4 regions of the Nonomuraea sp. LPB2021202275-12-8 genome follow, and region 2 is predicted to be linked to each of the others. Evidence: riboswitches for the same ligand, from Rfam matches in the RefSeq annotation. Region 2 holds a riboswitch; each other region holds the start of a gene.
The links. A riboswitch is a leader RNA that binds a small molecule or an ion and turns the genes downstream of it on or off. The one in region 2 is predicted to bind cyclic di-AMP.

Region 1 (2,192 bases), on a different contig from region 2:
GCGCACCCGCGACCTGGTCGTCGCCGCCGGGCTCGAACCGGTCCTGCCGGAGGGCGTGGTGAGCGGCGAGCGGATCTGGCACAGCGACGAGTTACTGGACAGGCTGCCCGAGCTGCGGGATCCGCGCCGGCTCGTCGTGGTCGGAGCCGGGCAGAGCGCCGCCGAGGTGACCGACCACCTGCACGCCGTCTTCCACGACGCGGAGGTGTGCGCCGTCTTCGCCAAGTACGGCTACACCCCCGCCGACGACAGTTCCTTCGCCAACCGCATCTTCGACCCGGTGGCCGTCGACCACTTCTACACCGCGCCCGACGAGGTCAAGTCGCGGCTGCGCGCCTACCATGCCTCCACCAACTACTCGGTGGTCGACCTGGAGGTCATCGACGGCCTGTACCGCCGCCACTACCAGGAGAAGGTGCTGGGCAAGGAGCGCCTGCGCATCCTCAACGCCTCCCGGCTCGTCGACGTCGACAAGGACGAGGCGGGCGTGCGCGCCACCGTGGAGTTCCTGCCCACCGGTGAGCGCACCCTGCTGGACGCCGACGTCATCGTCTTCGCCACCGGCTACCGGCCGGCCGACCCGCTCACCCTGCTCGGCGCGATCGGCGAGCACTGCGACCGGCTGCCCGGCGGCGGCGTGCGCATCGGCCGCGACTACCGCGTCGCGACCCCACGGGCGGTGCGCTGCGGCATCTACGTCCAGGGAGCCACCGAGCACACCCACGGCCTCACCTCCACCCTGCTGTCCAACACCGCGGTCCGGGTGGGGGAGATCGTCCAGTCGATGGCCGACCGGCTCCGCCGCGGCACCTACGCCATGTCGCGCTGAGCCGCGTCGTGGTGGCGGCCGATCGGGATGACCGGCGGAGTCACGCCGACGGGGTCGGCCGTCGCCACGCAACGCCCGCGAAGACGTCCTCGACGAGGTCGGTCTATCGGCGCGCCTGGTCGAGGTCGTGCGGCGCCATGACGACCGTGCGGGCCTTTGCCAAATTTTACCGAGCGCGAAAACCCCGGCGGGTACGGGGTTTCGGGGGCAGGTAAGGCTCAGTCAGGCCATCTGTAAGGTTTGCCTACTTGTGCACTTATGGGGCTGTATATACCTTTTGCCTCATCGTGGCACACGGATCGGGCTCCCCTCGCCCATCCGTTGCCCATTCGTTGACCGGACCGTGCGCTGTCCTGGCGAGCCCCCTCCTCGGGACGGCGCACGGCCGCCGAGTCCGCATCTCGCGGAGCCGGGGACCCAAGTTTCTGGGGTGAATCGGACGCCTTGCGTCCGTAGGGCACTTCCACGCCCGAACCCGTCAGCTAACCCGGTAGGCGGCATGGAAGCAAGGAGTCAATTCCCTCATGCCCGAGCCTCGGCTCGCCGCCCTTTCCCCCAGGCGCCTGCTGAACCTCCCCGGCTACGCCATCGCCGGTGCGATCCTGGCGGCGGTCGCCCTGACCGGCCCCGCGTACGCCGTCGACCATCCGCCGGCTCACCAAGGCCGCGAACAGGTCCCGCTCACCTACGGCCAGGACGTCTCCAACTACCAGCCCCAGCACGACTGGAACGCCAGCCCCGCCAAGTTCGGCATCATCAAGGCGACCGAGGGCGTGAGCTTCCGCGACGGCACCTTCGCCCGGCACTGGCGGGAGCTGGACAAGAAAGGCATCGTGCGCGGCGCCTACCACTACGGTCACCCCGGCAACGATCCCGTCGCCGAAGCCGACCACTTCCTGTCCGTGGTGAACGCCCAGCCCGGCAAGCGCGGTGACCTGCTGGTGCTGGACCTGGAGACCACCGACGGCCTGTCCGTCGAACAGGTCAACAACTGGGCCAGGACCTGGCTGTCCTACGTCGAGGACACGACCGGCATCACCCCGATGTTCTACAGCGGATGGAACTTCGCCGACACCTACGGCAGGGGACTGGCCGAATATCCCCTCTGGGTGGCCCACTACAGCAAGCCCAAGGGCACCGTCACCCCGCCCGCGGACTGGAAGTACTGGACCATCCACCAGTACTCCGACACCCCCGTCGACCAGAACGTCTCCTCGCTCACCCCCGACGGGCTGCGCGCCCTCGGCCGGCGCTGAGGCGAGCTATGGTCGTAGTTCAGCCCTTTCGGCAGCGGAGATCCGCAGCATACGCAGACACCTGGCACGACCGCCCACGCAGCCAACTTCCGGCAGGCGCACGCCTG
Region 2 (2,192 bases):
CGTCAGCGCTTCAGGAACCCGCGGATGCGCTCGCGGCCCAGGACCGCCCCGCCACCGGCGAGGATCAGGCCACCGGCGAGCACCGCACCCGAGACACCGTTGGACTCCTCGGTCGCGGCGGCGGCGGTGTTCGACGGACCGGAGTTCGCCGAGCCGAAGGCCGCCGGCCTCGTCTTGACGGAGGCGCCGGAACCGGAGGGAGCCTCGGCGACGACCTTGGCGTCGTCGGCGCCGGCCTTCTTCTCGGCCAGGATCTGCGGCGGCTTGGCCGGGTCGCGGTCCACGCGCGACCAGGCACCGGTCGAGAAGGCCACCGGGTGGTTCTTCTTGCCCACGCCGTTGCCCCACTTGGTGATGACGTAGTCGACCTTGATGTGGCCCTTGCCACCGTTGTTGTCGACCATCAGCGTGCTGGAGTTGAACTTGCCTCCAGTCAGCTCGGCGAAGGTCTTGGAGTCCAGGTCCAGCATGACGCCGTTGTTGGAGGGGACGCCGGGGCCGCGGTCACCGACGAAGAACGGCATCTTCTTGCCGTTGTAGACCACGTAGCCCTCGGTCAGCAGCGGCCAGCTCGGGCTGGCGGCCATGCCCTTCTGCATGGGCTTGCCGCTGGCGGGCAGGCCGGTGTCGCCGGCGCGGCCGGAGCTGTCGTCCCAGAAGTAGGAGGCGGTGGTCGAGCCCTTGAGCAGGGCCTTCTGGTTCTGGTCCACGTCGGCGTGGGCGGCGGCGCCGGCGCCGAAGGTCAGGACGCCGGCAGCGGCGGTGGCGGCGAGCATGGTGATGGAACGCATGCCGAAGCGAGCAGACATGAAAAACTGAATCCTTCGTTAGGTAACGGGGAAAGCGCGCTCGCTTGAAGGGCGTAGCCGGGCAAAGGCCGAACGGACGCTACGCGGAGCGCGAAGAAGTCTTAGGGGGAGTCGCCGCTCAGTTGGCGGCTGACGAGGTGACGCGGGGCGGGGGTACGTCGTGGCGGTGATACATCACGGGCGGGCTTGTCCTCTCCATCTCGCCTACCGGGTTAGCTGACGGGTTCGGGCGTGGAGATGCCCTACCGGCCGTGACGGCCGGATTCACCCCAGAAGTTGGGTCCCCGGTTCCCGCGTGAAGCGGGATTCGGCGCCGGGCAGCGGCCCCTTCCTGATGAAGGGCCAGGTCACTGCCTGGTAACGCAAACCAATCTATACACCAAACCGGACAAACGCAAAGCTAATCCCATAAATCGGGCGAAGATCTACCTAGGAGGTCAAGAAAAAAGGGGGGTACGGCATGCCGTACCCCCACGAAACCCCCCGATTCAGCCGCCGCTCTTGCGCCTGAACGATCGTTTGCTGGCAGCCGGCCCGTGTGCTCCATGGATCTTCGAAGCGTCGGCGCCCCTGCCACCCGCGCCCGAGTCCGCGGCCTGGTTACGCTTGCGCTCCAGCGCCTCGCGGAACTTGCGCTTCATCTCGTCCTCGGGAGTTTCGCTGACTTCCGGCTCCTGTGATTCCGCCATGAGGACCTCCTGGTGTTGGGGACATACACAGCTTCGCATGACGCTCCTTACAGCGCGAAACCGGGGATCACGGCCGGGCGAGTCCGGATCGACCGGCGGTTAGGGTGGGCCCGTGCGCGCACGCGATCTCGCCAGCGACTTCCCCACCGTCACGCTCGACACTCCGGCGATCGAGGCCGCCCGGCTGCTCGCCGAGCAGGGCCTGCCCGGCCTGATCATCGTGGACGGCGAGGGCCGGCCGCGCGCGATCCTGCCCGGCACCCAGGTGCTGCGGCTGGCCGTCCCCGGCTACTGCCAGGACGACCCCGCACTGGCCAGGGTGGTCGACGAGCGGCATGCCGACGTGTTCATGCGGGAGCTCGGCGCGAGGACCGTGCGCGAGAGCCTGCCGGAGCAGCCACGCGAGCTGCCCATCACCGACGGCGACGCCACCCTGCTGGAGCTGGCCGCGCTGATGGCCCGCACCCGCAGCCCCCTGGTCGCCGTCGTGGACGAAGGCGGGCTCCTCGGCGGCGTCACACTGCAGGCCCTCATGAGCCATTCGCTGCCCCGCTAGCGGGCCATTCATCGCACCGGAGCACGCCCTCGGCGCAGCACCATCTGCTCCTCTTTACCCACCCGATAAAGTACAGATCATCTTTTCGTACGATAAAGGTCTATAAATCCCAGGAAACTCGTACCATTCCGGCAAGGT
Region 3 (2,192 bases), on a different contig from region 2:
AGCTCCTTGGCCTCGGCGAACGGGCCGTCGATCACCTTGGCCTTGCCGCCGCTGTAGGCGATCTGCGCCCCCTGCGAGCTCGGGTAGAGCCCCTCGGCCGCCAGCAGCACGCCCGCCTTCACCAGGGCCTCGTTGTAGGCCATCATGTTGTCGACCAGCTCCTGGCTGGGCATCACGCCGGCCTCGGTCTCCTCGCTGGCCTTGCCCACGATCATGAACTTCACGGTGCGATCTCCCTCTCGTCCGGACGGCTCCCTGCGGGGCCCTCATCGACGCGTCGAACCACCGGCGGCCGGATCGACACACGTGTGGAGATTTTTCCGGAAACGTGGAGAGCGCGCATCCGCAACCGGGATGCGCGCTCTCGACGGGGCAAAGTACTGCGGGGTGAAGTGGCCGCTATCAGGCGGCGTACCGCGGGTAGCCGTAGCCGACGACCTGCGACTTGGGACGGACGCGCTCCTCGACCTTGCCGTTGCCGGTGTTGCCTTCGATCGTGGAGATCGTGCCGTTCCGGTTGTCCTTGACGACGAAGCCGACGTGCTGGATGGAGTCGATGCTCTTGCCGCCGTTCCAGGAGAAGAAGACGACGGCTCCGGGCTTGGCGACGGTGCCCCAGCGGTTGTTGTTCTTGAACCACCTGGCATGCGTCACGGTGTAGGCGTCCCAGCCGACCTGGGGACGGGCGCCGGTCTGCTCGCCGACCCAGGAGACGAACATCGCGCACCAGGCGGCGTTCAGGTAGGCGGTGGGGTCGCCCCCGTCGCGCCGGACGGTCTCCATGGCGCGGGGGGACCGGGCGTACCACTGCTGGAACTTGGTGCCGCCGCCGCGGGCGTTCTCGGACGTGCCGACCTGCTGCCTGGCCAGTTCCAGGACCTGTGAGGCGGTCACATTGATCTTGTTCGCGTCGTCGGGCTTGTTCTGCTTGGAAACGTTATCCTGCACGGCGGGGGTCGCGTAGGCCGGAACGGCGGCGGTGCCCAGCGCGGTGGCGATGATGGTCGCGCCGAGGGCGGCGCGCAGGTGGTCTGACTTCAGGGCACGAGCAAGACGGTGCTTCGCCATCGAGGGGGTTAACTCCTTGCTTCCATGCCGCTTACCGGGTTAGCTGACGGGTTCGGGCGTGGAAGCTGCCCTACGGCACCGATGGTGCCGATTCACCCCAAAGGACGTGGGTCCCCGGTTCCGCACATGGCGGATTCAGCGGTCACAGGGGGATCCTGTGATGCGTACATTGCGATGGTTTGGCAACGAACGGATAAACCGGACGTATGCCTCGAATGCCCCACAAGGTAATACACACGGCAAGAGGATTACAAGCGCATAAACCGCCAGTTAGGGGACTTGCCCGCGAGCGTCGGCCAGAAGTCCCATCATGGCAAGGGTTTCGTCAAGAGGCATGATCGCGCTCTCCGTCCGATTCTTTACCAAACAGGCCCTGACCTCGCGCAGCTCTCCGGCGTAGCCGTTGTCCGCGGGATCGAGCACGTGCTCCTCCGGCTCCATCGACGGCCCGCTGAGCACCACCCGCCGCGGCGCCCAGAACGGGGCGTCGATGTCGGCGCGCATCTCGGTGCCCACCACGCTGGCGGAGTTGGGGTAGTGGCCGAGCAGCGAGACGTCCACCAGGGCGCGCCTGCCACCCGGGTAGAGCAGCACCCCGGCCGCCTCCGCGTCCACCCCCGAGGGCGCCAGCGAACCCGTCAGGTGCATGCCCGACGGCATGCCGAGCAGGAGCTGAGCCAGCCCGAGCGGGTAGATCCCCAGGTCGAGCAGCGCGCCCCCGCCAAGCTCCGGCGCCCAGAGCCGGTGCGCGGGATCGTAGGGCAGCGCGAACCCGAACGAGGCGTGCACCGAGCGGATCTCGCCGAAACGGGGGTCGGCGGCCAGCATCTGGATGAGCGGGTTGAACCGCATCCACATCGCTTCCATCAGGAACACCCCGGCCTCGCGGGCCAGGCGCACCATGCGCTCGGCGTCGGCCACGGTGGCGGCGAGCGGCTTCTCGCACAGCACCGCCTTGCCCGCCGCGATCGCGGCCTCGGCCACCTCGAGGTGCTGGGCGTGCGGGGTGGCCACGTAGACGGCGTCGACCGCGGGGTCGGCGCACAGTTCGGCGTAGGAGCCGTAGGCGGACTCGGCGCCCAGCGTCGCGGCCAGCGCCTCGGCCCTGCCGAGGTCGCGGGAGC
Region 4 (2,192 bases), 170 kb from region 2:
ACTCGAAGCGGATGCGCAGCAGCAGGTCGCGCTCCAGGATTCCCGGCGGCACGCTGGGGTCGCCGACGGCGCCGAGCAGGATCGCGTCATAGCCGCGCAGCTCCTGCAGCACGGCGTCGGGCAGCGTCTCGCCGGTGCGGTGGTATCGGGCGGCGCCCAGGTCGTAACGGGTGGCCTCGATCTTGGTCCCGACCGCATCGAGGACCTTCAGCCCCTCGGCCACGACCTCGGTGCCGATGCCGTCACCGGGGATGACTGCCAGACGAATGTTGCGCGACTCCATGGGCGTACCTTACCGGCTCGTCTCGGCTGACGAACACATGATCTCACGGGCCGGACATTTTACCTTTGTCCTATTTGCGGGGATTTGACCGTTTCGTTAGAGTTCCCCCAGCCTAATCCACACAGCACTGTGTGGAGCCGGGGACCCACCCCAACCTGGGGCGAATCGGCATCAACGCCGTAGGGCGCCTTCCAAGCCCGAGCCCGTCAGCTAACCCGGCCGGCCGTATGGAAGGACAGTCCCCTGTCTCGCATCGCCATTCTCCTCGCCACCACGGGTCTCGTACTCGCCGCCGCCCAACTGCCGGCGAGCGCGGACCCTGCGGACACCCCCGAAACCCCCCAAACCGCTGAAACCCCCCGCACCGCCGAAACCCCCCAGGCCGCCGAAATCCCCCACGCGGCCGAAACCCCCAAGAGCGTCACCCTCACCGCCGCCCAGGTCGAGAAGATCCGCAAGCGCAGCCGCCCCCAGCCCGCCTGGAAGGCCGCCCTGTCCTTCGCCATGGACAAGCGCGGCATCCCGTACGTCTGGGGCGGGACGAGCGAGCGCGGCTACGACTGCTCCGGCCTCATGCTCAGGGCGTACGAAAGCGCCGGCGTGAAGCTGCCGCGCACGGCCGCCCAGCAGTACTCGGCCTTCGGCAGGAAGATCGCCTGGGACGACCTCAAGCCCGGCGACCTGGTCTTCTTCAGCGGCCTCGGCCACGTCGGCATGATCTCCAAACCGGGCCACATGGTCCACGCCCCGCACAGCGGCGACGTCGTCAAGGAGGAACGCCTGTCCGCCTGGCGCCGCGACGCCTTCGTGGGCGCGGTACGGCCCGACCCCAAGGGCGTGCGCCAGGCCTCGAAGCCCGCCTTGATCCCGGCCATGCCCACCGCAAGCACCCTGTGACACGTAGCGTGTGAGGCATGGCAGCCGAGAAGGTGCATCTCACCAAGGAGAAGGCGACTCTCCTGGCCACCCTGTACGGCAGGGCCCTGGACGCGCGGTCACCGGAGCCGATCCTGGGCGACGACATGGCCGTCCAGGCGATCGAGCGGATCGACCACGACTTCACTGAGACGGGCATCACCCGCCGCAGCGCCGCCTCGGTGGCGTTCCGGGCCCGGTTCATGGACGAGTGGGCGACCGGCTTCCTCGCCGCGCATCCGGACGCGGTGGTGCTGCACCTGGGCTGCGGCCTGGACACCCGCGTCCACCGGCTGGACCCGCCGCCCACCGTCGACTGGTACGACGTGGACTACCCGGACGTCGTGGAGCTGCGCCGGCGCCTGTTCCCGCAGCGGCCCGGCTACACGATGATCGGCTCGTCGGTCACCGACCTGGCCTGGCTGGACCAGGTGCCGGGCGACGGCAGGCAGGTGCTGGTGATCGCCGAGGGGCTGTTCTACTACCTCGACGAGGCGGGTGGCCGGGAGCTCGTCCGGCGGATCGTGGACCGGTTCGCCGGCGGGCAGCTCGTGTTCGACGCCCTGAGCAGGCTCGGGCTCAGGCTGCAGGTGCTCAACACGCCGGTGCGCAGGGCGAAGGCCAGGATGCACTGGGCCGTCGACGGCCCCGAGCACCTGCTGTCGATCCATCCGAAGCTGCGCTGCGTGACCATGCTGAGCGCGCTCGACCTGACCGGACCCGGGTTGCCGCCGGGTTTCCGCGCGGCGGCTCGCCTGATGAAGCTGGTGCCCGGGATGGCCCGGGCAGCGGCCTTCTACCGGCTGGAGTTCTGAGGGACGCCGCCGTTGTCGCGGCGGTCCAGCGCCGTCTGCAGCGCCTGGGCCGCCTCGTCCTCGTGCTCGTCGGCGCCGTTCCAGGAATACATCTCGTACATGGGACTCAGCTCATTTCGCGAGGCGTCGGGAAGGTGAAGTCGGATCCCGGTCGCGAATCCGACCGGGCCTGATCTCGG

Region 1: another riboswitch for cyclic di-AMP. It lies ahead of V5E28_RS36465 (glycoside hydrolase family 25 protein); the one in region 2 lies ahead of V5E28_RS10015 (hypothetical protein).
Region 3: another riboswitch for cyclic di-AMP. It lies ahead of V5E28_RS04895 (CHAP domain-containing protein); the one in region 2 lies ahead of V5E28_RS10015 (hypothetical protein).
Region 4: another riboswitch for cyclic di-AMP. It lies ahead of V5E28_RS09160 (C40 family peptidase); the one in region 2 lies ahead of V5E28_RS10015 (hypothetical protein).

Annotation. Positions count from the first base shown of each region.
Region 1 covers NZ_JBAHWD010000029.1:60,209-62,400, forward strand. Annotated here, with positions in the region: gene V5E28_RS36460 (lysine N(6)-hydroxylase/L-ornithine N(5)-oxygenase family protein) at 1-829, shown strand, start outside; cyclic di-AMP (ydaO/yuaA leader) riboswitch at 1,206-1,341, shown strand; gene V5E28_RS36465 (glycoside hydrolase family 25 protein) at 1,354-2,085, shown strand.
Region 2 covers NZ_JBAHWD010000004.1:305,783-307,974, reverse strand. Annotated here, with positions in the region: gene V5E28_RS10015 (hypothetical protein) at 3-809, opposite strand; cyclic di-AMP (ydaO/yuaA leader) riboswitch at 996-1,132, opposite strand; gene V5E28_RS10010 (DUF5302 domain-containing protein) at 1,298-1,498, opposite strand; gene V5E28_RS10005 (CBS domain-containing protein) at 1,611-2,054, shown strand.
Region 3 covers NZ_JBAHWD010000002.1:232,370-234,561, forward strand. Annotated here, with positions in the region: gene V5E28_RS04890 (YciI family protein) at 1-215, opposite strand, end outside; gene V5E28_RS04895 (CHAP domain-containing protein) at 403-1,068, opposite strand; cyclic di-AMP (ydaO/yuaA leader) riboswitch at 1,082-1,219, opposite strand; gene V5E28_RS04900 (Gfo/Idh/MocA family protein) at 1,339-2,192, opposite strand, start outside.
Region 4 covers NZ_JBAHWD010000004.1:138,539-140,730, reverse strand. Annotated here, with positions in the region: gene V5E28_RS09165 (3-isopropylmalate dehydrogenase) at 1-283, opposite strand, end outside; cyclic di-AMP (ydaO/yuaA leader) riboswitch at 383-523, shown strand; gene V5E28_RS09160 (C40 family peptidase) at 788-1,180, shown strand; gene V5E28_RS09155 (class I SAM-dependent methyltransferase) at 1,198-2,013, shown strand.